Regions from separate parts of the Gottfriedia sp. NPDC058432 genome, predicted to be linked through region 1. Evidence: riboswitches for the same ligand, from Rfam matches in the RefSeq annotation. Region 1 holds a riboswitch; each other region holds the start of a gene.

What was found. A riboswitch is a leader RNA that binds a small molecule or an ion and turns the genes downstream of it on or off. The one in region 1 is predicted to bind S-adenosylmethionine.
Region 2: another riboswitch for S-adenosylmethionine. It lies ahead of mmuP (S-methylmethionine permease); the one in region 1 lies ahead of ACFWM3_RS19610 (LLM class flavin-dependent oxidoreductase).
Region 3: another riboswitch for S-adenosylmethionine. It lies ahead of mtnK (S-methyl-5-thioribose kinase); the one in region 1 lies ahead of ACFWM3_RS19610 (LLM class flavin-dependent oxidoreductase).
Region 4: another riboswitch for S-adenosylmethionine. It lies ahead of ACFWM3_RS04275 (trans-sulfuration enzyme family protein); the one in region 1 lies ahead of ACFWM3_RS19610 (LLM class flavin-dependent oxidoreductase).

What each region holds. Positions count from the first base shown of each region.
Region 1 is NZ_JBHXLC010000024.1:23,424-30,998, forward strand. It holds gene ACFWM3_RS19585 (FAD-dependent oxidoreductase) at 1-241, shown strand, start outside; gene ACFWM3_RS19590 (flavin monoamine oxidase family protein) at 208-648, shown strand; gene ACFWM3_RS19595 (spore germination protein) at 894-2,258, shown strand; gene ACFWM3_RS19600 (GerAB/ArcD/ProY family transporter) at 2,259-3,350, shown strand; gene ACFWM3_RS19605 (Ger(x)C family spore germination protein) at 3,347-4,438, shown strand; SAM riboswitch class I at 4,592-4,698, shown strand; gene ACFWM3_RS19610 (LLM class flavin-dependent oxidoreductase) at 4,860-5,909, shown strand; gene ACFWM3_RS19615 (ATP-grasp domain-containing protein) at 5,925-6,881, shown strand; gene ACFWM3_RS19620 (histidine phosphatase family protein) at 7,145-7,575, shown strand, end outside.
Region 2 is NZ_JBHXLC010000006.1:58,236-65,810, reverse strand. It holds gene addB (helicase-exonuclease AddAB subunit AddB) at 1-1,879, opposite strand, end outside; gene lepB (signal peptidase I) at 2,015-2,566, opposite strand; gene ACFWM3_RS08115 (TVP38/TMEM64 family protein) at 2,600-3,241, opposite strand; gene mmuM (homocysteine S-methyltransferase) at 3,899-4,852, opposite strand; gene mmuP (S-methylmethionine permease) at 4,827-6,236, opposite strand; SAM riboswitch class I at 6,320-6,426, opposite strand; gene ACFWM3_RS08100 (competence protein ComK) at 6,698-7,273, opposite strand.
Region 3 is NZ_JBHXLC010000020.1:42,997-50,571, forward strand. It holds gene ACFWM3_RS18040 (pyridoxal phosphate-dependent aminotransferase) at 1-597, opposite strand, end outside; gene ACFWM3_RS18045 (carbon-nitrogen family hydrolase) at 741-1,523, shown strand; SAM riboswitch class I at 1,587-1,745, shown strand; gene mtnK (S-methyl-5-thioribose kinase) at 1,817-2,992, shown strand; gene mtnA (S-methyl-5-thioribose-1-phosphate isomerase) at 2,999-4,048, shown strand; gene ACFWM3_RS18060 (cysteine-rich CWC family protein) at 5,235-5,606, shown strand; gene ACFWM3_RS18065 (CatB-related O-acetyltransferase) at 5,836-6,495, opposite strand; gene ACFWM3_RS18070 (GNAT family N-acetyltransferase) at 6,884-7,312, shown strand.
Region 4 is NZ_JBHXLC010000003.1:24,031-31,605, forward strand. It holds gene ACFWM3_RS04275 (trans-sulfuration enzyme family protein) at 1-1,068, opposite strand, end outside; SAM riboswitch class I at 1,150-1,253, opposite strand; gene ACFWM3_RS04280 (ATP-dependent DNA helicase) at 1,332-3,605, opposite strand; gene ACFWM3_RS04285 (YcxB family protein) at 3,731-4,258, opposite strand; gene ACFWM3_RS04290 (ABC transporter ATP-binding protein) at 4,909-6,696, opposite strand; gene ACFWM3_RS04295 (ABC transporter ATP-binding protein) at 6,696-7,575, opposite strand, start outside.

The DNA.
Region 1 (7,575 bases):
AAAGGTAATCATTTACTCAGAAAATGAAGTCCTTAATAGACAGAGTCAACATGAATGTGATTATATTATTTCAACAATCCCTTATTCTTTATTAAACTTTGTAGAAATTCTTCCTTATGAGTCTATTTCATATAATAAATGGAAGGTAATAAGAGAACTACATTATGCGGATTCAACAAAGATTGCTATACAGTTTAGAACGAGGTTTTGGAAAAGTTTGGTATATTTGGCGGGAAAATAGTAACTGATTTACCAATCAAGGCTTCCTATTTCCCTAGTCATGATTTTGGAAAAGAAACAGGGGTAATTTTAGCCAGTTATACTTGGGGGGACGATGCTGCAATTTGGGATAATATGAACAACCATACACGTATTGATAAAGCATTAGCTAACCTTTCAACCATTTTTGGTGATGTGGTTTATAAAGAATTTTTAGTAGGATATTCGCAGAGCTGGACGCAATTTTCATTTTCCGGTGGAGCATTTGTTATGTATAAACCGAATCAACAAAAAGAGCTGGGTCCCTATATCAGCTCACCTGAAGGAAGAATTCATTTTGGTGGATCACATGCATCATCTACTCCTGGGTGGATGCAAGGGGCAATTGAAGCAGGAGTCCGCACTGCTAATGAAATTAATAATTTATAAATAATGTAACGACTAAGCCAACGACTCGTTGGTTTTTTTTCGTTTAATTAGAGGTTCATGAGTAGGGAGAAAAAGGGGAATCCGAAATTTAGTAACTCAATTAAGGGTTCATTTTTAAATAATGTAGACTTATATCTATTTTAAATGTTAAAAGAAAAGGAAAATAGGAATTTGAATAGAATGGATAGGCTTTTATTTTGACATACTAAAAAATATGAAAAGAAATAAAAGGAGGGAAGCATAAGATGAGAAGTCAACTGGCAGTAATAAATGCGCTTAAGCAAGAATTTGAGGGAGCAAAAGATTTAATTGTCCATTCATTTGAATATTATGAACAACAAATTTGTTTGATCTATCTTCAAGATCTATGTGACGCGGATAAAATTAAAACTGATATCATCCAACCACTTATGCTTTGTGATAAAGAAAGTAAATTTCTGTTACACTTACTCTCCCAATCTAATTGTGAGTCGATTCAAAACAAAAGGTATTTAGGGGAATATATAATTTCTGGTAACGTGTTAATTTTCATATCGAATGGGATATATGCTTTTAATGCAATTCGTGCTATGGATACTGAATCTGTAGAAGCTTCAGTAGAAACATCAGTTCAAGGACCACAAAAAGCTTTTTCACATGACCTCAGTACAAATATAGCGATAATTCGTAAAAGATATCCTTCCAATAAATTAAGCATTGAGTATCAAACAGTTGGAACAATCTCAAAAACAAATATAGCAATACTTTATGATGTTAATTATGCAGATCAAAAGGTAATTGATGAATTAAAAAGTCGTCTTAAGAGGGTAAAGATGGATGTAATACAAGCAGCTGGTCAATTAGAAAGGATACTTTCTGATAAAAAGATTCATTTATTTCCTACCATGATGATAACAGAAAGACCTGATCGAACTGTTTCAAATCTTGCCCAAGGTAAGGTTATTATTGTTATGGATGGAACGCCATTTTCTTTGATTACGCCTACTGTATTTTTTGATTTTATAGCTTCAATGGATGACTTATATCATTCTTTCTGGATAAAAAAACTTTTGCAATCAATAAGATATATTGCCCTTATTATAACATTGGTGTTACCTGCTTTTTATATTGCAATTACCTCGTATAACCCGGAAATATTAAGGTCCCAACTTACTTTGACGATTGCAGGTAGTAGGGCAGGAGTTCCTTATCCATCATTTTTTGAAGTGCTTTTTATGATGTTAGCTGTTGAAATGTTAGTTGAAGCTAGTATTAGACTACCACGAGTAATTGGCCCAACTGCTACTACTGTTGGTGGACTTATACTTGGTCAAGCTGCACAACAAGCACAACTTGTAAGTTCCATCATGATTATTATTACTGCATTTGTTGCCATTTCTAATTTTACGGTCCCAATCAGTGCAATGAGTTTCGCAATTCGATGTATTAGATACCCACTGATTATATTAGCAACTCTATTTGGGTTGGTCGGATTAGTTGGAGGTATGCTTGTACTTATCTGTTATTTTGCTAATAAGCGAAGCTTTGGGACTCCTTTTTTAGCGATTGAATGGGGATCTTCCGATAAAATTGAAACGATAACTGAGAACCCAAAGGGGGGGCAAAGCTAGTTGACCCGTCACTTTTACTATACTGTACTGCTAACAATGATGTTGAATATTATTATCAATGTACCAATGATTTTAATTGGCGAGCGTTTTAATGGGTCTCTTATATCTATGGTGTTAAGTGTTTTGATTGGTGGAATATTTATTTATTTGTTTACGATCGGAATAAGTAAATTTCCTAATAAAGGATTGCCCGAAATTTTTAACAATAGACTACCTAAACTTGTTAAAAACATTTACTTAGCATTTTTAGGCGTAATGTGGTTGGCTGCAGGGGCATTTGTTTTAATTTCTTTCACATATATTACTGTACTGTATTTAAATACTGAGTTAAATATGGGATATGTTTTAGCTTTTTTTCTAATTATTGTTATTTATGGAGCAAATTGTTATACAGAATCAATCCTCAACGTTATTGAAATAATGGTACTAGTAGCTACTCCAGTTGTTTTTTTTATCGTTTATAAAGCTATGGCAAGCAATTATTTTTATTTCGTCCATATTAAAAGAATACTCCATTATTTTTGGCAAATGCCTAACTATAGTTCTATTTCAGCTGCTACTTATTTTTTTACAGGCTATATAAATCTAGCGATCATCAATCGTTATCTTGAAACGAAAAAGGTTGTTAAATTTCTGTGGATTTTACCTTTAATCGGATTCGTTGTAATTAGTTTTACATTTTTCGTCCCAATTGCTTTTTTAGGTGTTAAAGGGATTAATGATGTAGTGTTTCCTTGGGTCTTCATAACTGATTCTCTAAGAATGGAATATGGGTTTATCGAAAGAGTGCTATATTTGATGCTTTATATATTCCTTTTGTTGTCACTATTATTTAGCATATTAACATGGCATGTTGGTTTAAAACTATTTGAAGGAATGTTTTTTAATTATAATTTGAAACCCGCTAAAAAAAGGAAATTTTATGGATATATGATCTTTCTATTTTTTGGAGCCGTTACGATGACACTGCAGACATTTACGAACGAAAGAGAATTATTTGATCTGATTAAAATATGGCAAAATATCCGTTTTCCTGCTGAAGGCATATTAGTAGTGTTAATTTTTTTCTTATCACGGAGGCAAAGAGCATGAACCGTATTTTAACGTTGTTGTTAATTATGGAATTAAGTTTTATGTCTGGTTGCCAATTACTCGATGTTGATAAACGTTTTTTTGTCGTAGCGATAGGAATCGATCATACAGATGAAAATGGCGTCTACCTTGTGTCAGTGAAATTAGCCATCCCATCAGCACAAATTGGAGCGGGAAAGTCTAATTTTCAAATTATTTCTCAAAAATCAACTTCAGTTTCTGAGGCCATTAGAATAATCCAATCTTTAGTAGATAAAAAATTAGATTTTGCTCAATGTAGGGTAATCGTTATCGATAAAGAGCTACTAGTTGAAAACCAAATTGATTTGATGAAGTGGTTTATTAAACGGCCAGATATTCAAGGTGTTGCTTATGTAGCTGTAGGAGAACCTACTGCAAAAGAAGCTTTATCATGGAGGGTTAAATCAGAGAGATTAGCGGGTAACGCTGTTGTGTTAGCTTTTAATGAAGAATCAAATAGGTCACCATATGTAATGTCAGAGATACTTAATGATTATTATATGCGATTGATAGAAAACGGTATAGATCCATATTTACCTATTATTGAACCGTTCGATAGTTCCTTTAAAATTAATACTTCCGCAGTTTTTAAAGGAACAAAATTTAAAGCAGTATTAAATCGTGATGAAACAAGGATGCTTAATGAGCTCTTAAATCCCAAAGTAACAACATTAATTAATGTTGGAAAAGGAAAAAATCAATTTTACATAAGTGCTGAAAATACGAAAACTGACATGAAAATTGTTATGCCTAAAAATAAAAAGCCATATCTAGACGTTCATATAAAGGTAAAAGGATTTATTGAGGAATCTAATAAGACACTACATCAAAATAGAGAATTGAAAGAGTATGAGAAAAAAGCATCAATCATTATGAGCTCAAGAACAAAAAAATTTCTAGAACGTCTACAGGAATTAAATGTTGATCCACTTGGACTTGGGTTAAACTATCAAGCAAAATACGGAGTGACAAAAAAAGAAATAAATAAGTGGGAAGAAATTTATCCAAAAATTGAATTTCGAGTAAAATCAGAAGTGAAACTAAAGGGAACTGGTACTATGTATTAAATTCGATTTAATTTCAATTAAATAATTATAAAATTTTATTTTTTCTAATAAATACAACGAAGAAAGCGCTATCTCAATAAAGATGTTTAATTTCCCTTATTGACAATCTGTTTACTAGGATTTATGATTCAGTTAAAGAAATTACATAATTCAAACTTATCGAGAGTGACCGAGGGATCAGGCCCTATGACGTCCGGCAACCTCCTTATTTAGGAACGGTGCCACTTCCTGCAGAATGAAATCATTCTGATAGATAAGTCGAAAACAATTGTTTCCGATGCCTCTTTCTGAATGAAAGAGGCTTTTTTCTTTTTTTATTTATTTACGCGGAAGGTTAAACAAAACTGAATTTCACTATATATAAACCCAACTTAACCAATGCGAAAACTAGACAATTTTAATGATAAAGGAGAGAATAGAAATGAAATATGGTTTTTGGTTACCGATTTTTGGAGGATGGTTACGTAATGTGGATGACGAAAGAATGCCACCAACATTTGAATATGCTAAAGAGGTTATTCAATCAGCTGAAAGATGGGGATACTCGACTACTTTAATAGCTGAATTATATTTAAACGATATTAAAGGTCCGGAGCATGATTCACTTGAAGCTTGGTCAACAGCAGCGGCACTTGCTACAGTGACGGAAAAAATCGAAATTATGACTGCGATTCGTCCAGGTTTTCATAATCCTGCAGTAACAGCAAAAATGGCTGCTAATATTGATCAAATCAGTAACGGCCGTTTTACGCTAAACGTCGTTTCTGCATGGTGGGCAGAAGAAGCTCGTCAATATGGCGGTATTTTTACAGAACATGATGAGCGTTATGCTCGGACAGAGGAGTTTATTGATGTTCTTAAAGGCTTATGGACAGAAGAAACGTTCAATTATTCAGGTAAATATTACGACTTAAAGGATACAAAGCTTGCTCCAAAACCAGTTCAAAGACCAAATCCGATTCTATATGCAGGCGGAGAAAGTGAAAAAGGAAAGCAAACGATTGTAGAAAAGTGCGACGCATATGTGATGCACGGTGGAACAGTTGAAGAAATTAATCAGAAAGTAACAGATATGAAGGTGCGCCGTGAACAAACAGGAAATGCACCATTAAGTTCTTTCGGTATGGCCGCTTATATTATTTGTAGAGATACAGAAGAAGAGGCTTTGGCTGAGCTAGAAAAAATTACGACTGTGAAAGATTCAAGCGGGTATGCAGGCTTTAAAGACTTCACTACAAAATCACAATTAGAACAACAAATCCAATTACAAGATTACTCAGTTTCAAATCGTGGTCTTAGACCAAATCTAGTAGGAACACCAGAGCAAATTGCAGAACGAATTTTACAATATGAAGAAGCTGGCCTAGACTTATTATTATTACAATTTTCACCTCAACTTGAGGAAATGGAACGCTTTTCAAAACAAGTTATGCCATTAGTAGAACAAAAACGTAGTTTAATAAAGAACTAGAAAGGGGATTTAAAGATGAGCAAAGTATACGTAATTCATGAAAATAGTGAGTGGACTGTGCATTTAACAAAAAGATTAGAGGAGCTTGGAGTTCCTTATGAGGAATGGCATTTAGACGAAGGTACGGTAGATTTATCAACTGCACCACCAGAAGGGATCTTTTATAGCCGAATGAGTGCGTCCTCTCATACACGTGATCATCGTTTTGCAGCCGAGTTTACTGGTCAAGTATTAGCTTGGCTTGAAGCACATGGTCGTACGGTGTTGAATGGAACGAATGCCTTGAAGCTAGAAGTTAGTAAGGTTTTACAATATTTAGAGCTAAACAAGTATGCTGTGAAGACTCCTAAAACGATCGCAGCAGTTGGAAAACAAAACATTATTAAGGCAGCTAAAAACTTTGCTGGACAGTCATTTATTACGAAACATAATCGTGCTGGTAAAGGGTTAGGGGTTCAACTATTTCATAGTATCGAAGCTTTAAAAGCTTATGTGGAAGGACCTACCTTTGAAGAACCAGTTGATGGAATTACACTGATTCAGGAATACATTCAATCCCCTGAAAGCTACATCACTCGTTGTGAATTTGTAGGAGGAAACTTTGTTTATGCAGTTAAAGTTGATACTTCGGAAGGTTTTGAACTTTGCCCAGCTGATGCGTGCCAAATTGGTGATTTATTCTGCCCAGTAGGAGAAGAAGTAGAAGAGAAACCTAAGTTCCAAATCATTGAAGGCTTTGAGGACGAAATTATTGAGAAATATAAAGAGGTTCTAGCTAAAAATAATGTCCAAGTTGCCGGAATCGAATTTATCAGAAATGCTGAAGGTACAATTTTTACGTATGATATCAATACAAATACCAACTATAACTCAGATGCAGAAGAAAAAGCTGGAAAATTCGGAATGCTCGAATTAGCTTCATTTTTAAAGAAGACTTTGGAAGAAAAATACACTACAACAGTAACGGCTTAAGAAAATCTATTTAGAATAACGGTAAAAAGCTCAGACCTACACGCAACAAAGGTTTGGGCTTTTTTATGTTTAGTTTATTAAATTTTTTCTTGAACTAAGAGTAATAGGCAATTATTTGAGAGGAATATGCTAACGATTAAAATTAATATATTGATAATATAGGATTGTAAGTTGTTATTAAGTTTTGAGACTAAAAAAGGTCAAATGATTTCGTACCACTTGATTTTTAAAATATGCTTTTAAGATTCAAAAGGGGGATACAAATGAAAAAGACTTTTTATTTAATGAGACATGGTCAAACATTATTTAATAAAAGAAGGAAGATTCAAGGTTGGTGTGATTCACCTCTAACAGAATTAGGAATTAAACAAGCGGAGGCTGCTGCAAAGTATTTTAAAGAACAAAATATTATTTTCGATCATGCCTATTGTTCTACATCAGAAAGAGCGAGTGATACGTTAGAAATCGTGACAGAATTACCGTATACAAGATTAAAAGGATTAAAAGAATGGAATTTTGGAACGTTTGAAGGTGAAAGTGAAGATTTAAATCCACCACTACCTTATGGTGACTTTTTTGTTAAGTTTGGCGGAGAAGACCAAAAAGAATTGCAACAACGAATTGCTACTACATGTCAAAAAATAATGGATGAAGATAATGAAGTGGTATTAGCTGTTTCACACGGAGCAGCATT
Region 2 (7,575 bases), on a different contig from region 1:
GAGCAGTGTCGCCTAATAGTCCATCTTCATTGGCCTTCCTTGGAATAACCCCTTCATTTACACCAATGATATAAGCACACTTTACATTTTGTAATCTTGAATGATCAAAATCAGCTATGTTTACTTGATCTAATGATGCAGGAACATTCGCAAATTCAAGTGATTGAAAACCAGTTTGAAGAATTTCAAAAAATGTTTTACGTGACAGCTTTTCTTCTCCAATTAATTCAACGCATTCATCTAAAAGTTGGATAAACCCTTTCCAAACTTGCTCGTGATCTTTGCTTTCAATTAAATTAGATCGATTTTCAGCATCATCCTTTAAACGTTGGAGCTTCCTTGAAATATCCAGTGATTCAACAAATTCATACAATGCTACACACATTTCTCTCGCATTTTTTGCTTGCTTTAGATTGCTTTGAAATGTAAGAATTGGCTTTACTAATAAATCTCTTACTGAATTGATTAATGCCTCGAATTCTAGCTCTTCGTTTGTTATCCCTCTATCAATACCTTCAGTTGAGCGATACTTTCGGTACTTCCATGGTTCTTCAATCGTCCACCTTTTTCCTTGCTTACCATACGCTATGCAATAATTCTCAAATAACTCAAGCTGTTCACGATTCTGATCACGATTACTTTCAAATGGATAAACTAATTCTGTTTTATATGCATTGAAAACTGATTCATATCTCCAATTTTTTTGAATGATATCGAAAGTAGCTTGTAAAAACGTAAATAATGGATGCGTTAGCATTGAACGCTTTTCTTCTATGAAAATTGGTATTTCATACGCATGAAAAATAGTTGAAATCAAATGTGAATATGAATCTCCATTTCTTAAGAAAATTGCTATATCACGATATCGGTATCCTTGTTCACGTACCTTATGAATAATATCTTTCGCAATCCCATTTACTTCAGCCCGACGATTAGATGCCGACATAATCTTAATTCCATCTGATTCAAACGAAGGCTTAACTGGCCTGTTATCAAAATTTGTTTCGAAATACTTCAAATCATTCGATTGATTTCTAAAGTTATGATGACAAATAACCGGTTCCTCTATTGTTTGCTTTGTATTTAAAGCTATCTCTTTAATTTGTTGATATAGAAGCGCTGGTTTATAAAATAAATTCAATTCATGTGGTAAAAAATCATCATATGGTCGGTCAATTGTTAGAGAGAAATTTACCTCACTACAATATCTCATTAGCTCCTCAACTACATTTCGCTCTTGAGGTGCTAAGTCATAATATCCATCAATATAAATAATACTGTCTTTTATATAGTCACTTTTAGGTAATTCTTGAATCAACAAATTTAAATAGTCTTCCGAATCAAGGTATTTATCTTTCATATATGTATTAAAAGCATCAAACACTATTTGAATATCATTTATCTTTTGTTGAATAAAGATATGATCCTTTGATGAATTTTGCTCCATTTGTAAAATAACAGAAGATAATTCATCTGAAGAAACTTGAAAACCTTTAAACTCAGCAATAAGACCTGTTAGTTCCTTATAAAATCCTTGTCGATCAGCAACGTGATGAAATACTTTCAATTCTTCTTTCTTTTCTTCAATAATCTTTCGAAGAATCATAGAAATTCCAATTTCACCAATATGAATCCGACTTATTCCACCTGTTTCTTGTAAAACCTTCCAAGCTAATCGAGTAAAACTAAAAACTTGGGAATTAATAATCGCCTTCTTTTCCTGCCTTCTAACTAATTCATATTCCATCTGAAAGGTCATTTGATCAGGTACAATAAAGATGATATTTTTTGTTTCATTTTTTAATCTATTTGTAATTTCATTTAAAATATGATGCGTTTTTCCACTTCCTGCACGTCCTAATATAAATTGAAACGACATTAACTAGCTCCCTCCTTAAAGTATTAGAATAATGGTTTGTTTTTGGTAATAAGTGCACGGACTCGTTTTATAATATATTCTAATTTGAAACAGTGTTTAAATGTGTAATTAATAAGAAAAGCCCCCATAAGGAGCTTATTTGTTAAAATTCGTATTCAAACTTGAAATTGGCCAATAAAGTAGGTCGACCTTCCCTACAATTTTATCAATTTTTACAAATCCAAACAAACGACTGTCATAACTTTTTGGTCGATTGTCCCCTTCAACAAAAACATAACCTGGTGGAACTTTCGTTTTACCTGTAACTTCGTTTAAATTAAAATCAGGTGTAAAAGCTGTTCCTTTTAAAGAACTCTTGTAATCATTTAAATATGGTTCATTCCATTTTTTATCGTTAACATAAAGCTGATCATCTTTATATTCAATTGAATCTCCAGGTAAACCAATCACACGCTTAACATAATCTTCTTTCTTATTTGCATGAAATACAATTACGTCAAATCTGTTAATATCACCAATCTCATATCCAAATTTATTTATAACTAGTAAGTTTCCATCCTTTAATGTTGGCATCATAGATTCCCCATCAACTACATATGTAGAAAATAAGAACGTTCTTACAATAAAAGCAATTGCGATCCCAATAATGATCGCTTTTCCCCAGTCAAATACTTCTTTTCTTAGCATAAAGTTGCTCTCTCCCTTTTGAGTAATAATGCTTTATTGCTCATCAGATGATTGAGGCGCTCTCTTTTTCTCTGGTGTTTTTTCTTTGATGTCCATACGTTTCTCAATCACTTTCCCAACAATCCATAATACGAATATAAAAATTCCTATGTACACTGCTTTAATCGGGTTTTGAAACACTGAAGTTAAATCTTTCCCTAAATAACTAATCATGGCAATCATAGTAAACTTTCCAAGTACTAATGCGATTAGAAATTGTGATATTTTAATACGTGACAGACCAGCTACAATATTTATTAAAAAAGATGGTGAAAACGGAAATGCAAACATAATAAAAATCGGGCCAAATCCCCTTTTTTCAATCCACCCTATTGAAGATTCTACTTTCTTATGCTTACTTACAAATGAAAAAAATCGTTTCTGACCAAATTTTCTAACAACATAGAATAGTAAAATGGAACCTAAGCAAGAACCAATCCATGAATATAAAAAACCTAATAAAGGCCCAAATGCTGCAGCATTAGCAAATACAAAAATGACTAAAGGTAAAATTGGACAAATTGCTTCAATAAAAGGGATTGATATTCCAACTAATGGACCATAGTCTTTGTACTGTTGAATGAGATGTAAAAAATGTTCTTCTGTAAAAAAAGCCTTTAAGTCAAAAACGTTCATTTAAATATGAATCTCTCCTTAAGCCGTATTTCTAAATAGATATCCTTACTGTTAACATTATCACATATAACTATTTATTCAATAATAATAAATGATTCTAACTAGTATTTTTTGTAATAATTTGACTGTTCATCTTATAATTATTTTTTTACTAATTTGTTCCTAATGATGCTTAATGTAATTCTAATAAACTATTCTTTGAATAAATAAAAAAACTACTTCACTAAATGGAAAAGTAGTTGTCAATTAAATAAGTAATTTCTTAAAAGATTTAGTAAAAGTTTTAAAAAAAATTCAAATAAAGCCACGATTACGGAGCAAATAAAGTAAAAAGAATTTAAAAACAGGAATAAAATACTACATTTAAAATCAATAAATCAAAATAACTCTATACATAAGAAGTATTTAAATCTTCATTCCAGAAACACCAAAGATTAATATAGATGAAAACAAATTTCATGTTAATTTATATAGTTTTTCTTATTGGGTCTGTTAGATTAAGATCTTGAAAAAAGATCGACAAAATCGTCGATCACGTTGTACAACTAAAGAACGCGTTAGTTGAATAACTTTCAGAAATATGAACTATTTTTTGAATAACTAAATGAACTTATTCGTTAACTTTAATTACGAATATCCCCTTCACCTTCAATTGGTTCAATACTCGGAAGAACGCCACTTGTTCGATATCTCCTCAATGTGATAAGGTGTCGTTCTGCAGCATCCACCTATTAAACGTGCACCTGCTTGGTACCATTCTTCAGATTGAATATCCAACACGTTACATTGTTCATGACCATGCCATGTTTTTGTTTCTGGATTATAAGTTTCACCAGAATTTGGATAAACAATAATCGGTTTTTTGGTGTTTGCCCTCAACTCTTGTATTGCACCAGTCACAACGGTTACTGGCGCACAATTGATGCCTATCGCTACAATTTGTTCACTTTTCTCAAAAACTCGTGCACACTCTACGAGTTTTATACCTTCACTAATCTCTTTCTCATTTTTTAACGAAAAGGAAAGCCACGCAAATGTTTTTGGAAACTCACGTAATAATGTATCTAATACTCTTGCTTCTTGCAAAGAAGGAATCGTTTCAAATGCCAATAGATCTGCACCTGCTTCAATTAACGCTGACATTCTCGAACGGTGAAAGTCTGCTAATGTTTTATCTGTCACACCATAGTTGCCTACATACTCTGAACCATCTGCAAGGTAAGCCCCGTACGGCCCAACCGATGCAACAACCAATGGTTTAGGCCTATTCGTTTGCTTATTTTCCTTCCAAAAATCATCTCTTGCCCTTCTTGCAAGTAACACCGTTTTCTTAATTAATTCCAAAGCTTCCTGTTCTTGTATTCCACGCGCGGAAAAACCACTAATAGTAGCTTGATAGCTTGCTGTTATGGCACAGTCCGCACCAGCACGAAAATAGTCCGAATGAACCTGATAAATAAGTTCCGGATTTTCTAGTAACACACGTGCCGACCAAAGGGGATCGTCCAAATTACATCCATGCGCCTCCAATTCTGTAGCTAATGCTCCGTCAAGAAGCATAATGGAATGTTGGGATAAAATAGCATCAATTGGATTGACTTTGTTCGACATAATCTACGCCCCTCTTTTTTAAATTTTTTGTTAGATAATAACTTCCATAGCAAAACAAAATAAACGGTATGCCGCAATATAAGGCAATTCTCTGTGTTGGATCGAATGCAATTCCAATACACGATGCCAGACAAAGGATAAAAGAAGCAATTGGTACTAATGGATACAGTGGTGTGCGATAAATCAAGTCCTTTTCAGAATTTCCTTCTTTCAAAAATTGTCTGCGAAATAGGAACTGGGAAGCACTAATACTCATCCAAACTACAACTACTGCTAGACCGGAAATGGAAACAAGTACGATATAGACAGTATCTGGTGCCACAATACTTGAGAGCAAAGCCAAAGCTCCACCCACCATGCTGAAAATGACGGCGTTGATTGGAACACCTTGCTTCGTCATTTTTCCAAAAATCGGAGATATCGTATTCTTATTAGCAAGCGACCAAAGCATTCTAGAAGAGGCATAAAGGCCTGAGTTTGCCGCAGATAAAATAGCTGTTAAGATAACGAAATTCATTACGTCAGCTGAATATGGCACCCCAATTCGTTCTAGAACTGCAACAAAAGGGCTCTCTAATACACCAGCATCGGAAATAGGCAATAACGCAGATAAAACAAAAATCGTTCCTACAAAAAAGATGATCAATCTCCACAGAGTAGTTCGAATGGCCTTCGGTATCATTTTTTCCGGGTTCGCGGTTTCTCCAGCTGCAATGCCTATTAATTCTGTTCCTGAAAAAGCAAAATTAACCGCAAGCATGGTCATTATAATTCCCGTAGCACCATGAGGAAATAAACCTCCACTTGTAAAATTAGAAAATAATGGCGCTGCTTTTGAATGACTCATCGGAAGAAACCCTAGCATTGCCGCTGCTCCTAAAACAATAAAAATCACAATAGCTATAACCTTTATCGATGAAAACCAAAATTCGGATTCGGCGAAAAATTTAACAGTCATGACATTTAATACAAAGATCAAAATGGCAAAAATAGCACTCCATATCCAAACATTAATCGATGGAAACCATCGCTTCATAAGTAATCCTGCGGCTGTAAATTCAGAACCTAAAGCAACAGTCCAAGTTAACCAATACAACCAGGCTACTGTATACCCTGTACCCGGTCCAATGTATTTAACTGCATAACTGTGAAATGAGCCCGTTTCAGGCATATGTACGGAAAGCTCTCCTAAACATAGCATAACTAGATAAACCACTAGCGCACCAATCAGATAGGATAGTATTGTTCCAAACGGGCCAGCTTGTTGAATAGTGTAGCCCGAGCTTAAGAATAAGCCAGTTCCAATCACCCCACCAAGTGATAGCATGACTAAATGACGTGCTTGCATGTTCCTTTGAAATTCTTGCCCATTTTTGTTCCCCATTTAAACTCTCCTTTAGTTACTATCCAGAAAAAACAAAAACGCACTCTAAAAAAGAGTGCGCTACTGACAAATAAAAACGAAAGCTCTCATCTATCAGGTTAACACCCGCTGGAATTAGCACAGTGTCTACTTAAGCAGACCTGTTGCTGAGGCTTCAAAGGGCCAGTCCCTCCACCTCTCTGGATAAGAAATATTTTTTTTATAACCATATCAATCCATTCGATAATTGTCAATATAATTCTGTTTTTTTAAAAAATTATTAATTATTGACTTACTATTTTATCATTTCTTATGCAACTAAACTGCCATTATATTGAATAAGATTTCAACAATCTACTTTAATAGATCCTACTAATTAAGAATTAAAAGGACTAATTTTCATAAATATAATTTCCAAATAATCCCCATAAAAAAACTACTTCACTAAATGTTAAAGTAGTTAAATTTTTAATCTTTCATTTTTATTTTTCGTGTATGGATATTCCTTTTATATATGATGTAATTTCGTTATCAGGGATTAATTTGTAAGATTTTTGTTGGGTATTTTCAGGGTTGAGTCGGTCTTCATAAATAGCTCTTAGATGTGCAGTTCGGTATAGTTGGTTTTCAAATGATCCACGAGATATTTCTAATGGAAGTTCAACGCCGTTAAAAAATTCAACCACTGATCGATTGTATTTACCGCCTCTGAAATTAGCAACATGATTGTAGGAGATCCAAGAGCATTCTACTTTTAAAGAAGATGAAGTGGGGAAAAAGAAAATTTGATTCATTGAGCTGATCGCTATTGGTGGTTTATGGGTGATGGAAATCATTTGTTTAGTTCCTTCACGCCTACCCCGGTAACTACTCCCGAAATAAGCACAGCTTCTTTCAATAATTTCAATCGGTTTCATTAAAACATAAAAACTATCATCTGTTTCATATACCTTTGAAATCACAACTAAATCGACCGTGAATTCTGGAATGATTGCCATTGTCGACTTATTAATCTCGTACTCATTTAATACTTTAACTTGTCCTTTCACATGATTCATCCTTACAACTCCTTCTGTTATTAGTATTATGAAATGTTAAACTTATTGGCTTTAATTGACGCTCCCTCTTCCTTAATTAAATAATTAAATTAAAGGCCAACAATTAAGTTTAACAAGTTCAGATAAAAAATTTTAACATGAAGTATAGTAGCAACATTGATGTTAGAGAAATAATATCATAAATCTTTATTTGTAATATCATTTTTTAAATACTTTAACAAAAGTGTCATTGTTTACTAAATTTTAGGATAAAACCCAATAGAAAAACCACCTTTTTCACATTTAAAAAAAGTGGTTTTTTA
Region 3 (7,575 bases), on a different contig from region 1:
ATTTCTTGCAAGCTTAACTGTTTCTTTAAAAAATTCTTCTGTTGCGATAGCGCCAGTGGGATTATTTGGATAATTGATAAATAATATTTTACTAGCATCCAAAACATCCTGAGGAATTAATTTATAATCTGGTAAAAATTGATTTTGTTCAAGTAATGGAAGCATGTATGGTACTGTTTTTGAAAGAGATATACCAGATAAATAGTCTGGATAGCCTGGATCTGGAACTAAAATTGTATCTCCAGCGTCACATAAACAAAGTGGTAGCTCAACTAATCCAGCTTTTCCACCGAATAATATGGCTACTTCTTCCTCTGGGTCTAAATCAACATCATACTCTCGTTTATAAAATTCTACAACAGCATTTTTTAGAGAGCTCATCCCTCTAAACGGAGAATAACGATGAGTTAAAGGGTTTTCAACAGACTTTTGTAATGCTTTTATAATATGGTCGGGTGTTGGCTGATCTGGATTTCCTTGACCAAGATTAATGACATCGTGACCATTACTAATTGACTGATTCACTTTTTGGACTAGTGAAGCAAAAAATTGTTTAGGTAAATTGTTTAATAGTTTACTATGATTCAAGTTAATCACTCCAAAAATATAATTAATTTAAGTTGATTAAATCGTTACTTAATCGAATGATTTTCAGGAACGATTGTTGCAATAACTTTCACCATCATATATGCTCGATTTAAAAATGTCTATAAAATTTAGAATAGGGTGAATAAATTGTGATTAAAATTGCGTGTATTCAATCTGACGTTATTTTAGGTAAATCAAAGTCTAATTTAGAGAAAATGAAAACTCAAATAAACGAAGCTGTTAAAGAAAATGTTCAGGTTATCGTATTACCAGAGTTATGGACAACAGGCTATTGTTTGGAAGAGATTGGCTTGCACACAGGTGAACAAGAAGCGATTATTTCTGAACTTCAGTCGATTGCAAAATCAAATAATGTAATATTGATTGCTGGTTCGTTCCCAATTGCAAGAGAAAATGGGGTAACGAATACGTTAATTGTTATTAGCAATACTGGTGAATTAGTAAAATCTTATGATAAAGTTCATTTGTTCCAGTTAATGAACGAGCATCACTATCTTCAATCAGGGGAAACAGACGGTCTTTTTGAAATCGAGGGATTAACAGCTGCAGGTTTTGTTTGCTATGATTTGCGTTTTCCTGAATGGATTGGAGCTCATTCTCAAAAAGGTGCAAAAGTTTTATTTTTTGTCGCTGAATGGCCAATTCAAAGAATGAATCATTGGGAAATCTTGTTAAAAGCAAGAGCAATTGAAAATCAGTGTTATGTTGTTGCTTGTAATCGAGTAGGAAAAGATTTAGCGAATACATTTGGCGGAGGATCAATGATCATTGACCCTTGGGGAGAAGTAATTTCCAAAGGTAGCACGAATGAAGAAATCGTATTCGGTGAAATTGATCCGAAAAAAGTCGATGAAATACGCGGTACAATCCCTATTTTTGAAGACAGAAAAGAAGAAATTTACAAAAAAATTTAAAAAAGTGATTGACAAATTAAAAATTTATAAACTAAAATACGATTATAAAATCAAATATGCGAACTCTTATTTCGAGTAGGCGGAGGGATTTGGCCCGACGATGCCCAGCAACCGACCGTAATACCATTGTGAAATGGGGCGTATTGTATACGCCTGAGCTTAAATGCTCAGTAAGGCACGGTGCTAATTCCAACAGAAAAGAAATTTTCTGGTAGATAAGAGACGAAAGCCAATTAGTATTGCCTCTTTTCGTCTCGGAAAAGAGGCTTTTTATTTTGCAAAATTCAAGGGGGATGAATTTAGTGACTGTCATTGAACGAAAAGAATATAGACCTTTAACAGAAGCAACTGCAATTACTTATTTACAAAAACTTGGCTATTTTAAAAATGAACTATGTGAAAGTATAGAAATCGGGGATGGGAATCTAAATTTAGTGTTTAAAGTTAATCCCGTAGGAAGCGAGAAAGGGTTAATTATAAAACAGGCTCTACCATACGCAAAAGTCGTTGGAGAAAGCTGGCCACTTACATTAAAGCGAGCGACGATCGAGAGTAATGCGACAAAAATATACAATGAGCTAATCCCATTACATGCACCAAAAATTTTAGAACATGACGAAGATCAAGCTGTAACTGTAATGGAGGATCTATCTCACTTGCAAATTTTACGAAAAGGTTTCATTGAGAAAAAAAGCTATCCGTTTTTAGCTGAACATATTGGAGAATTTTTAGCTAAATCATTATTCTTCACTTCAGACTTTGGAACTTCACCGGCTAAGAAAAAAGAGTTAGAGTATCTTTTTAATAATCCTGACTTATGTGATATAACAGAAAATCTTGTTTACACGGACCCATTTTTTAACAGTGAAACAAATAGTTTTGAAGAAGAATTAACAGATGAAATTCAAAATCTATGGAATGATGAAGATCTACAAATTGAGGTTGCGAAACTAAAATTAGATTTCTTATCGAAAAAAGAAGCTTTATTACATGGTGATTTACATACGGGAAGCATTTTCGTATCTGAAACAGAAACAAAAATAATTGACCCGGAATTTGCATTTGTCGGACCAATCGGATTTGATTTAGGGCAAATTCAGGCAAATTTACTTTTTCAACTTTTCAGTCGTACTGAACTAAAGGACGAAATTATTGAACACATTTTAAACATTGAAAAAGTTTTTAATGAAACATTTATTCGCCTATGGGAAGAGCATAGTGTTAGACCGTTTAACCAAAAAGCTTTAATTAAAGAAAAACTAGAAGGATATTGGGTGGATGCAATTGGGGTTATTGGATGTGAATTAATCCGAAGAAGTATCGGTCTTGCTCATGTTGAAGATATTGATGCACTGGAACATAATCAAAAAATTGAAGCAAAGAAAAAAGTCTTAAAATTCGGAGTTTATTGTATAAAAAATAGATTTACTATTAGAAATATTGGAAATTTACTTAATGGATTGGAGTAATAATCGATGACTACATTACAGCAAATACCTGAATCATTACAATGGAACGGTGAAAGCTTAAAAATTTTAGACCAAACAAAATTACCAACTGAAATATACTATTTAGATGCAACAACATTATTAGATGTACGTGAAGCAATCGTAAAATTACAAGTAAGAGGAGCACCAGCGATCGGTTTAGCAGCTGCGTATGGACTTTATTTAGGTGTTCGAGAAATTGAAACTGAACAAATTGAAGAATTTCATCAACAAGCAAGATTATTAGCGGATGAACTAATTAGTGCTAGACCAACTGCAGTAAATTTAGCATGGGCAGTTGAAAAACTAATTGGATCTAGTAAAGAAGCAGTTACTGTATCAGAAGCTAAATTAATCATCATGGAAGAAGCGATAAAATTACATTTAGCAGATGAGGCAACTTGCAAGGAAATCGGTGAAAACGCTTTAACATTATTACATGACGGTGCAGCGGTATTAACTCATTGCAACGCAGGAAGTATTGCGACAAGTCGCTACGGAACAGCTTTAGCTCCACTTCACTTAGCAAAAGAAAAAGGTTGGGAAATTTCAGCCTATGCAACAGAAACTAGACCAGTATTTCAAGGGGCAAGACTGACATCTTGGGAATTGAACCAAAGTGGTATCCCAGTTACATTATTGACAGATAATATGGTCGGCTACTTATTACAAAATAAAAAAGTTGATGCAGTTATAGTTGGAGCTGATCGCATTACTGCTAATGGGGACACTGCAAATAAAATTGGAACATTACAATTAGCGATTTTAGCAAACTTTTACCAAATCCCATTTTATGTAGCAGCTCCTTTATCAACAATTGATTTATCAATCGAATCAGGGAGCGAAATTGTAATTGAACAACGCGATCGTACTGAAGTAACACATATCGGAAATGTTCAAATAGCACCTGATGGAATCGATGTATTAAACCCAGCGTTTGACGTGACGCCGAATGAATTAATTACGGCGATTATTACAGAAAAAGGAATTGTTTCTAGCGATTATAAGGAAACTTTTAAAAGTTGGGAGCAAGAGTAATTTATTGATTGCATTTAATAGAGAAAAACGATTACCATTTATTCGTTAACTTCTTCCCTAGGAAATAGTTAAAAAGAGCAATTTTTTCTGATTTTTATAAAATTTTAACACTTTATCAATATAAGATTTGGTGGGCGATTATTGCAATTTAAGTTGTTATTAAAAAATATAATAAGCCCTATTATCTAGATTTTGAGTTTCGAAATATTCGTATTTGTGAATCGGGAAATTCTATTTATATAGAAAAAATAAAAATGAATTAATTGTCATTACTTTAAATGGAAAATATTTGTAGAAATAACATTATTGTAAAAATGAATTACTATATAGGAAGAAACTCATATTGCTAAAGTAGCAATAATTCAAAAACAAATGATTTAACACTTTCCGAGAATCTTAACGGATTGGTCAATTTTGTTCGATTAAATGGGGGGTTCGAATCAACTGAATTTTTTCAGACAGTTTAACATATTTTCGTTTGATGTTTATTCTAGTTATAAGTTAAATTCATTATTAATGTATTATTTATATAAAAATAAGAGAAAACTCAAAAAAGCCAATTCCTAATTGTAGAAGGGATTGGCTTTTTGTTGACTATCATTAAGAATCATTATGTAATTAGGATAAATTGTTCCAAATGGAAGCGATATGGTGAAGCTGTTCCGTACAAAAATTAAATGACCGTACTGAACAAGAAGGGGAAATTGGAGAAGGTTTTCCTTAAAAACAAATTGAAGAGAGATTGGAACATGAAAAAGCATTGTTTAAGGGGTTTGCAGTTTATAAAGAAGAGAAGTACGCTATCTTGGGAGGGTGCTGAATAATATAGAAAGCGAAGAGGGGAAAGAAGAGTTCAAAAGAAGAATTGAAGCAGTAAAAAATTAATAGTTATATAGGAAGACAAAATATCTCGTCAGTAGTACATAAATAATATAAACATTAATTGATGGAATTAGAAATTGAATTTAATTAAAGTCACTTTTGAACTAGATCAAATCATAAATCCCATAGAATATTTAGAGGATGTGCAACGATCTCTACAATTGTAAAAAGATGACTAATTAGAGAAATACTCTGACACTAAAAGATTACTTTTATATGATATGCGCAGAAGAGTTTCTACAATCTTCTGCTAAAAAGTCCGCTAAAAATTGTAACTAAGATTGTTAATTGAGGAGGGTATATAATGGCAATTAAGCTCTGTCCCATGTGTGGTAATGAGAATAAGTGCTCAAGTGGGAAGACTTGTTGGTGTAATGATGAGTATTTCCCAAGAGAGATATTTAATCAGATACCACAAGAAGAGGTAAGAAGATCTTGTATATGTAAGTCGTGTTTAGATAAGTATAAAGAAGATAACAAAATAGAAGACCTAAAGCCTTCTGATATCGGACCAAAAGTATTTAGTCGGAAGAGTGGAGTTGAACAGGACGATGAAGTGTGTTACTGCTATGAAAAGTTTAAAGATAATCTTAAGCCAGGAACAGTAACCAAGTGTTTCAAAGAGAAATGTGCTAATTACCTAAGTTGCACAGAAGAACGTAATAAAGGAGTTTGACTAGGGAGTTAATCAAGAACACGCCGTTCTTTCGTTTAGGTTGTATTCTTGTATAACTAAACCAACTAATAGTTTGTCAAAAATTTTCAATTATCCAGACAAAATGTGAATCTTTTTATTGGAAAATTGGCAGGTTTGCTATAAAGAGTAAACCTGCCAATTTTGCGTAATAAATAAAAATTGTATGCAAAAAGCTACATCCTATTTAGAATGTGCTTGTCTAACTTAATTATCTTTCTTTTACTTTGTTGGTATAAAAATCATATAACTTTTCAATGGATGAATTGGACAAAAGAGGTATCGCTCTCTTAACTAATTCTCTATCCCAATCAAACCAACGCATTTTCATTAGTTTATTAATCTCTGAATCTGTGAAGCGTTTCTTTATTTCTTTTGCAGGATTTCCACCAACTATTGTATATGGAGGTACGTTTTTAGATACCACAGAACCTGCTGCAACGATTGCGCCTTCACCAATTGTAACACCAGGCATTATAATAGCGTTCATGCCAATCCAGGCATCGCTTTTAATAACTGTGTTACCTTTTGGTTCATAAGATTGTCCTATTTGTTCAACAAATGGATAAACAGTGATCCATTCTAAATGGTGGTTATGATTACCACCCATTAAAATGACAACTCCACTTGCAATACAAACATAATTTCCAATAATGAGTTTATCTAGATGCCAACCAAACTGTTCAATTGGATTGAAAAGTTCTTGAGATTTAGCATCACCCCATAAATATCTTACACAGCCATCTTCAAAATTTTGATTACCATAATACCCTGAATAATAGGAATACTCCCCTACTTCAATGAGTGGATTTGTCACTATATCTTTTAAATACTTTGTTTCAGACCAATGATTAAATAATGGATGATTCATAATTATTTTCCTCGCTTCTAAGTATTGTAGATTCTAGAACTTACTTAGAAGCTTAATACCACAGCGACATTTTTAAACTTTTTTAAACGACGAATCATTATCCTCAGCCTTTCTATAAAAGTAAAAAAATCATAACTTAATAAATTACTTTAGTCAAATTGTAGAAATATGTACTTAAACTATTCGTGCGTTAGTTGAAGATTAACTGGCAATATGAGTCTTTTTTATTAAAGTAAATGGATAGTTAAACAAGAATGCAATATTTAAGAAGAAAAAAGGAGGAATATGGTAAAATTTAATATGCTACCACTGTAAAATCTTCTTAGCGAAAACAATTATGTAATATTTACTTAATAATCGAATGAAACAGAATAGGAGAAAAGTTGAAATGGATCTACATATAACTAAAGATTTAAATGAGAAAGATAAAAATTATATTAATAGTAGTTTGTATGAATTTAATTTAAAACATTTTCCTGAAGATTTAAGGGGCAGATATCAAGAGATTAATATATTTCTTAAGAATGAAAATGGTAATGTGCGTGGCGGAATATTAGGTGAGATTTGTTGGAATTGGTTAGAAATTCATACTTTTATGATTGATGAAGATATTCGTAAACATGGATATGGAACCAAATTGTTACTTGAAGTTGAACAAATTGCACTTGAAAAGAATTGTGACTTCATAAAGGTAGATACTTTGAGCTTTCAGGCTTTAGATTTTTATAAAAAGTTCGGCTATCATGTTTATGGAACACTTGATAAAGTGGGAAGAGATTATGAGCATTTCTTTTTAAAAAAAGATTTATCATTTTAAAGTACTTAGTGAATATCATATCAGTTAAATTTGAGGACGTTCAAATGAAACCAAGATTAAATACGCTCAACAAATAAACGTATTTAATCATATATGAAGAGAATACAAACCGTTATAATCTCCAAACTAATGGAGATTATTTTTTTTAATTAAATAGTAGAATTTTAACTAATATTGCATAGAATAAAAAACAAATAATTTCATGTTAGGTTTTCTAACATTGTATTGACAGATTATCTAACATGAAATAAAATACTTATAGA
Region 4 (7,575 bases), on a different contig from region 1:
TTCCTCTGGCATCTCTGAATGAGTTTGTGTATGTGGATACGTAATTAACGATTCGACTCCACCTAAACTTTCTGCGAATGTAATGACTTTTACGCTTCCTAAAACCTGTTCTACTAAACTTAAATCCTTCACTTTAAATGAAATCATTGCACCAAATCCAGTTGCCTGTTCTTTAATAATTGAATACCCTTTATGCGTTGGTAATCCTACATAATATACTTCAGTAACATTTGGATGATTTTCTAAAAACTTCGCAAGTACAATCGCATTTTTTTGACTGTATTCCATGCGTAAATGCAATGTTTTAATTCCTCTTAAGATTAACCAAGAGTCAAATGGAGCTAATGTTGCACCTGTTGATTTTTGATAATAGCGAATTCGTTCATTTGTATATTCTGAATTCGTTACGACGAAGCCAGCTAGTGTATCATTATGGCCACCTAAATACTTTGTTCCACTATGAACAACTACATCTGCCCCTAATTCAATTGGTCTAAAGAAATAAGGAGTTAAAAATGTATTATCGACAATTACAATAATATCTCGTTTTTTTGCAATCTCTACTACTCTTTTTAAATCAGTTACTTTCATCATTGGATTTGAAGGTGTCTCAATAAAAATTCCTTTTGTGTTCGGTTTAAGTGCATCAAGAATATGTTCAATTTCAGTCGTATCAACAAAATTATGCTCAAGTCCATATGGCGAATAAATTTCTTCGAATAAGCGATATGTACCACCATATAAATCATCTGAAACAATTAGGTGATCACCCTTTTTAAATAAGCTTAATACTGCAGTAACTGCTGCATTTCCTGTTGCGAATGCAACGCCATAATTTGCACTTTCTAATTTTGCAACAGTATTTTCGACTTCTTCTCGTGTTGGATTTTGTAATCTTGCATAATCATATCCAGTTGACTGATGTAGACCTGCATGCTTAAATGTAGCTGATTGATAAATTGGATAACTAATTGCACCAGTTAATGGATCATACCCTTTGCTACCATGAACAGCTACCGTTTCAATCGATTTTTTATTCGTGTTTAAAGCCTCTTTTGTGTTAGTCATTATAAATCCCCCATTTTAGTCAAATAAAAAAACCACTTCCTAAAAAATAAGAAGTGGTTATGTCTGAAAATAAACATATCGCTCTTATCTTCCAGGTTTTTCACCTGCAGGATTTAGCACTTTCTAGTATTTACTAGAGTTGCCGGGTTTCGTCGGGCCAGTCCCTCCACCGCTCTTGATAAGATTATTAAATTATATTGTTAGTATATTAAAAACTCTGATAATTATCAATCGTTTTTTTTGAATTATTTAATAATTAACTCTTACTTCCATTCTTCAGGTAATAAACTTTGATAAAGTGAACTCTTATATCGATCATCAATTAGTAATAAAGTCCCTTCATCTGATTCAGAACGGATAACTCTTCCACCCGCTTGCATTACTTTATTCATACCTGGAAAGACATATGCATAATAATACCCATTTTTTCCAACCGAATTAAAATGCTCCTTTAAAATATTTCTTTCTAAACAAATCTGTGGCAATCCTACACCCACTACTACGACACCGTTTAAGCGATCCCCCTTTAAATCGATCCCTTCAGAGAATATTCCACCTAATACAGCAAACCCAACCAAAGTTTCCTCATTTAGACTATCAAACTGTAAAAGGAACTCCTCTCGTTCAATTTCAGACATACCATTTTCTTGAACGATTGTCTTTATGTTAGGGTTTTTCTCTTTAAATAAATCAACACTTTGAATTAAATATTGATATGACGGATAAAAAACTAAATAATTACCTTTTCTTTTCGTAATTTCTTTATAGACAGAATCAATTAATCTTTCTAAATTTCTTTCACGATCTTGGTATCGAGTTGAAAGAGGATCAATTGTTACTTCCAGTTGTTCTCTATGAAAAGGAGAATCGATTGAAATTGTATAATCTCGACTTTGATCACCAAGCATATCTTGAAAATATTGTATTGGCGTTAAAGTAGCCGAAAAATAAATTGTAGAGCGAAATCTTTTTATGACGTCATTCACTACTTTAGAAGGATCAAGGCAAAATAACTTTAAATGTACTTCACTTTTATATAGTTCATAGTAGCATACATAATTTTCATCAAAAAACTCCGCAATTTTGACGAAGTTAAGTGACTCAAAATATGTATCAAGTAGAATTTGTTTATTTTCGTCCTCTTCCATTTCCTGTAATTTTATTTCTACGATTTCATTGAATGTATGTAGAAGTTCTAGTAAATCACCATCTATTTCCTTTGAAACTGGGGTTACAACGTCCTTCCATTTTTTTCTTAATTCAATAAATCGCTTATTTATTTCATTTATTATGTCATAAAGTTCATCTTTTAAATTTTTATATCTATTTTTCAACTCTAAAAATTTAGATTTGAATAGACTCGCAGAATACATTTCTCTTGCACGATCAACAAGATTATGAGCTTCATCAATTAATAAAACCGAACTTCGTTTATGTTCATCAAATAATCGTTTTAACGAAACTCTAGGATCAAAAATATAATTTACATCGCAAATAATCGCATCGGAAGAATTTAATAAATCTAAAGAGTATTCAAATGGACATACTGTATGTTTGCGGGCATATTCTTCTATTTTCTCCCTAGTTAACGATTTTTCCGATGAAAGAATATCAAGAACAGCATCATTTATTCGGTCATAATAACCATTAGCAAATTCACAATAATCCTTTTGACACATCGTCTCTTCTTTAAAACAGATTTTATCTTTTGCTGTAATCGTCGTACACTTTATACAAAGTCCTTCATCTGTCATTAGCTTAAATGCTTCTTCAGCAACAGTCCTAGTAATCGTCTTAGAAGTTAAGTAAAACATTCGATTTATACTATTCTCACCAATACTTTTAACTGTCGGAAAAATAGTCGAAACCGTTTTGCCAATTCCGGTTGGGGCTACCGCAAATAAATTATTACCTTCTTGAATTGTTTGATATACCGCACCTGCTAACTTTCTTTGACCTTTTCTAAAAGAAGGAAAGGGAAAATTTAATTCTTTTATTGTCTGATTCCTTGTTTCAATATGATCGTATTTCCATTTTGCAAAAGGATAATAAATTTCCAGCATTTTGTATAAGTAATTTGTTAATTCATCTTTTGTAAATAAGAGGTCGAAGCTTATTTTTTGCTCGGTTAAAATATTAATATATGTAAGTCTAAGTGTAATTTTTTCAAGTTGTAATTCTTCACAAATAAAATATCCATAAACTTTTGCTTGAGCCCAATGAACAGGATATGAATTTTCATTTATTTCATTTAAATCCTTCATTGTTGATTTAATTTCTTCTATTATATATTGACCATCATTAAATAATAATCCATCACAACGGCCTTCTATCTGAAACACCAACTGATCCAATGTAATGTTGCCGGATATAGATCGTTCTTTTACATCCTGTTCACCATATTCTCTTTGGATTTTTTGGTGTGCCTTTGTTCCTTCAATTAATGAAACCGAACTTTTATATGTTACATTGATACTTCCCGCTGTATGAGCATACTCAACTAGCGTTCGAACTGATACCTTTATACAATTCTCCAAGTGAGTACCCTCCTTTTTTTACATTTTATCATAATTCTTCTTTCTTGATTAAGAATGAACGGTAACAATAAAAAAGTTCAAGTTAAACTAACTTGAACTTTTAGAGATCAGGATGCACTATTCAACTAGCAATATAAAACTTGAATATTATATTTTCTGTAAAATTGTAATAATCTCTCCACGTCATCCTTTATTGCTTCTAGTGGCACTACAATGGCTTGCATACTTGTAAAGTAAATATAAAAGTAATTCTTCGTGCCTTTTATTTCAACTATATCATCCCACTTTATTTCATGAACACTTGATTGTGTAATTTCTTTGATCCCATTCTCATCTACTTTTAGAGAATGTTCCCCGAAAATTGATTGATCGTTCTTTTCAGTTAAATGCTTAATCATTTTGTTTTTTGATGAACGGTAGAAATACTTTGGAAAATAAATGAACCAAGCAATGGCTGCTAACGAAAAGGCAAGTAAATAACCAAATAGTGGTTGTTTGAAAAGAAAGGAAATTAAAAATGGTATTACTAAATAGATTAAACTCACAGCAATTCGTTGATTTATTAACGACTTTTGAACAGTTTTTGAGTGTTTTAAATGATGTAAATTAAATTCAATATAATCATCCAAATTAATTTCATAACTAAGTTTCATACTTAACCTCCATTTTCACAAAAATATTAATTCACTATTATTTTAACATTAGAAAAAATTAGAAAATGAAGATATTTTATCTACTTATATTAAGTTGACTTTTCAAGATTCATAGAATTAATTCTTATATTAAGAATTCGTAATAATTCATTTCCAAAGTTCTAATTTAAAATTTTCGGCATAAAAATGGTTGTCCTAACTGTAAATCACAAAAATTGTGACAAATAAGCTCGGCTGCAAATAAGTCATAGAGAGTCGCAATTAAATGTAGAAATCTTGCAATTAAACAGTGGACTGCAAATAAAATCTGAGTATCGCAATTAAAATTGGCGAAACGGCAATTAAAACCCTAAGAATCGCAATTTAATTTAAAAAGTACCCATACCAGTTAAGGTATTATCCCCTAAAAAAACATACAAAAGCAGATCATTTCAAATGAAAAACTTGCAATATGGCTTGTATCTAATAAAAACTTGATAAGAGCCTGCAGAAATATTTAATAAAGTTCAATTAGATCAATTGCAAACGAAAAAAAGCCGTTTAGATACCCCCATCCTTAGCACAAGTACATTTTTCAATAAAAAAAGGACTGCTCATTCGTCAGTTAACCTAACTTTTGAGGCAGCCCCAATCTAAATAACACAGATCAATTATGCTCCATCATTAATGAAGCTATATTGCGCCATGTATAGCTTATAATAATGTCCTTTTAAAGCTAATAATTCTTCATGTGTACCGCTTTCCTCGACATTTCCGTTTCCAATTACCATAATTTTGTCGCAGTCACGAATTGTCGATAATCGGTGGGCAATAACAAATGAAGTACGACCTTCTAATAGCTTTTCAATACCATTTTGGACAAGCTTCTCAGTATGAGTATCGATATTCGAAGTAGCTTCATCTAAAATCAAAATTCTAGGATCAGCTAGTAGAGCTCGAGCAAACGAGATTAATTGTCTTTGACCTAATGAAAGTCTTGAGCCCCTCTCGTTTACATCTGTATTATACCCATCCTCCATTTTAATGATAAAGTCATGAGCATGAACTGCTTTAGCTGCGGCAATTACTTCTTCATCTGTAGCATTTAATTTACCGTATCGAATATTTTCCATAATCGATGTTGAGAATAGGAAAGTATCTTGTAGCATAATTCCCATTTGACTTCTAAAAGATTCTAAATCTACTTTTTTAATATCATTTCCATCAACTAAAATTTCACCTTTTAAAGGATCATAGAATCTGCTTAAAAGTGAAACAATCGTCGTTTTCCCTGCACCTGTTGCACCTACTAATGCAATTTTTTCACCTGGATTTATTGTGAAATTTATATTTTTTAATACTGTAGAGTTTTCATCATAACCAAAAGTTACATTTCTAAATTGAACTTCACCATTGATTCGTCCAATTGGTGGTGCATTTTCTTCACTAATAATTTCTGGATCAATATCCATAATGTCAAAAATACGATCAGCTGCCGAGAAGTTTGATATTAATGTATTATAGAAGTTTGATAAGTTCATAATTGGACGCCAGAACATCCCAATATACATTGAAAATGCGATTAATGTTCCAACTTCAATTTCTTGACTAGTTACAAGCTTATATCCAACATAAAATACAATTACAGTACCAACACCCCAAGAAAGCTCAACTAATGGCCAAAAGAAGTCATTCATTTTTACTGCTTTCATGAATGATCCCATTAATTCAGATACCTTTTCTTTGAAATCTTTTTCTTTATCTTTTTCTTTCGCAAAGGATTGAACTACTTTTATTCCTGAAAAATCTTCATGTATAAACGCGATTAAATTTGAACGTTTCTTTCGGTAATCATCCCATCTTTTACGTGCACGTGTTTCAATATAAAACATTGCAGCTGCTAAAAATGGAAGAATTGATACTGATGCGATTGCAAGTTTAACATTTAAGATAAACATTACAACTGTAACGCAAACTAAGCTTAGTAATTCCGGAATTAATGTTTGAATACTTTGGTTGAATAAATTTTGGAGAGCACTAATATCCCCCATTACACGAGCTAAAATTTTTCCTACTGGACGATTATCAAAAAACGTAAATGATAGTTTTTGAATATGTGTGTAAAGCTCATGACGAATATTTACTAAAATATTATTCGTAACGGAGCTAATCATCGTCCAACGTGTTTTTGAAGCAATCATTGCTAAGAAATTTAGTGCTAATAATACAGCTCCAATTATGATGAGCCCTTTTACATCGTGATTCTTAATATTTGTATCAATCGCTACCTTTAATAAATATGGGTTTAATATCCCAATTACCATTACAAATAACATTAAACAAATAACGGTAAATGTTTTTAATTTATAAGGTTTTAAATAAGTCCCGAGCCTAAGAATAAGCTCCGTTTTACTCCTATTTAGTTGGTCTTCATCACGATTAATCGTATTTTGTGCCATTAGACCACCCCGCTTTCTACTGTTTCAAAATCTTTGAATTGTTCTTCGTAGACTTCAAAGTACCTACCCTTTTTATCTAGTAATTGTTTATGATTTCCTTTTTCAACTATTTCTCCATTTTCAACAAATAGTATGACATCGGCATTTTTTACTGCTGAAATACGGTGTGCAATGATAAATGTTGTACTATGTGAGAAACGTTTATTTAAATTGTGTAATAATTCATACTCCGTTTCCATATCTAATGCAGAAGTTGCATCATCTAAAATTAAGATTGGAGCATTTCTTAATAATGCGCGGGCAATTGATATACGTTGTTTTTGGCCACCAGATAAACCAATTCCTCGTTCACCAATTTCCGTGTTGAATCCTTCTTCTAGCTCTTCAATAAAGTCTAGACAACATGCAATACGGCAAGCCTCACGGATTTCATCCATAGTAGCATCTGGGTTTCCTAGTTTTACATTATTTTCAATCGTATCTGAGAAAAGGAATGTATCCTGAGAAACTAGAGACATATTTTTACGTAAAGATGTTAAATTAAAATCTTTAACATTAACGCCATCTACTAGTACTTCTCCCTCAGCCACATCGTATGAGCGACCAATTAAATGAAGAATTGAGGATTTTCCGGCACCCGTCGTTCCCATAATGGCTACTTTACTACCGCTTGGAATATATAGATTAATATCTTTTAAGACAATTTCATCATTGTATTTAAAGCTTACATTTTTATATTCCACTGAACCGTCAACAAGATTAGGTGTATATGCTCCTTCTTTGTTTTCAATTTGAGTTTTACGATCTAAAATTTCAAAAATCTTCTTCGCAGAAGCTTGGTTTTTAGAAAGTACATCTGTTAACCAGCCTAACATTCTC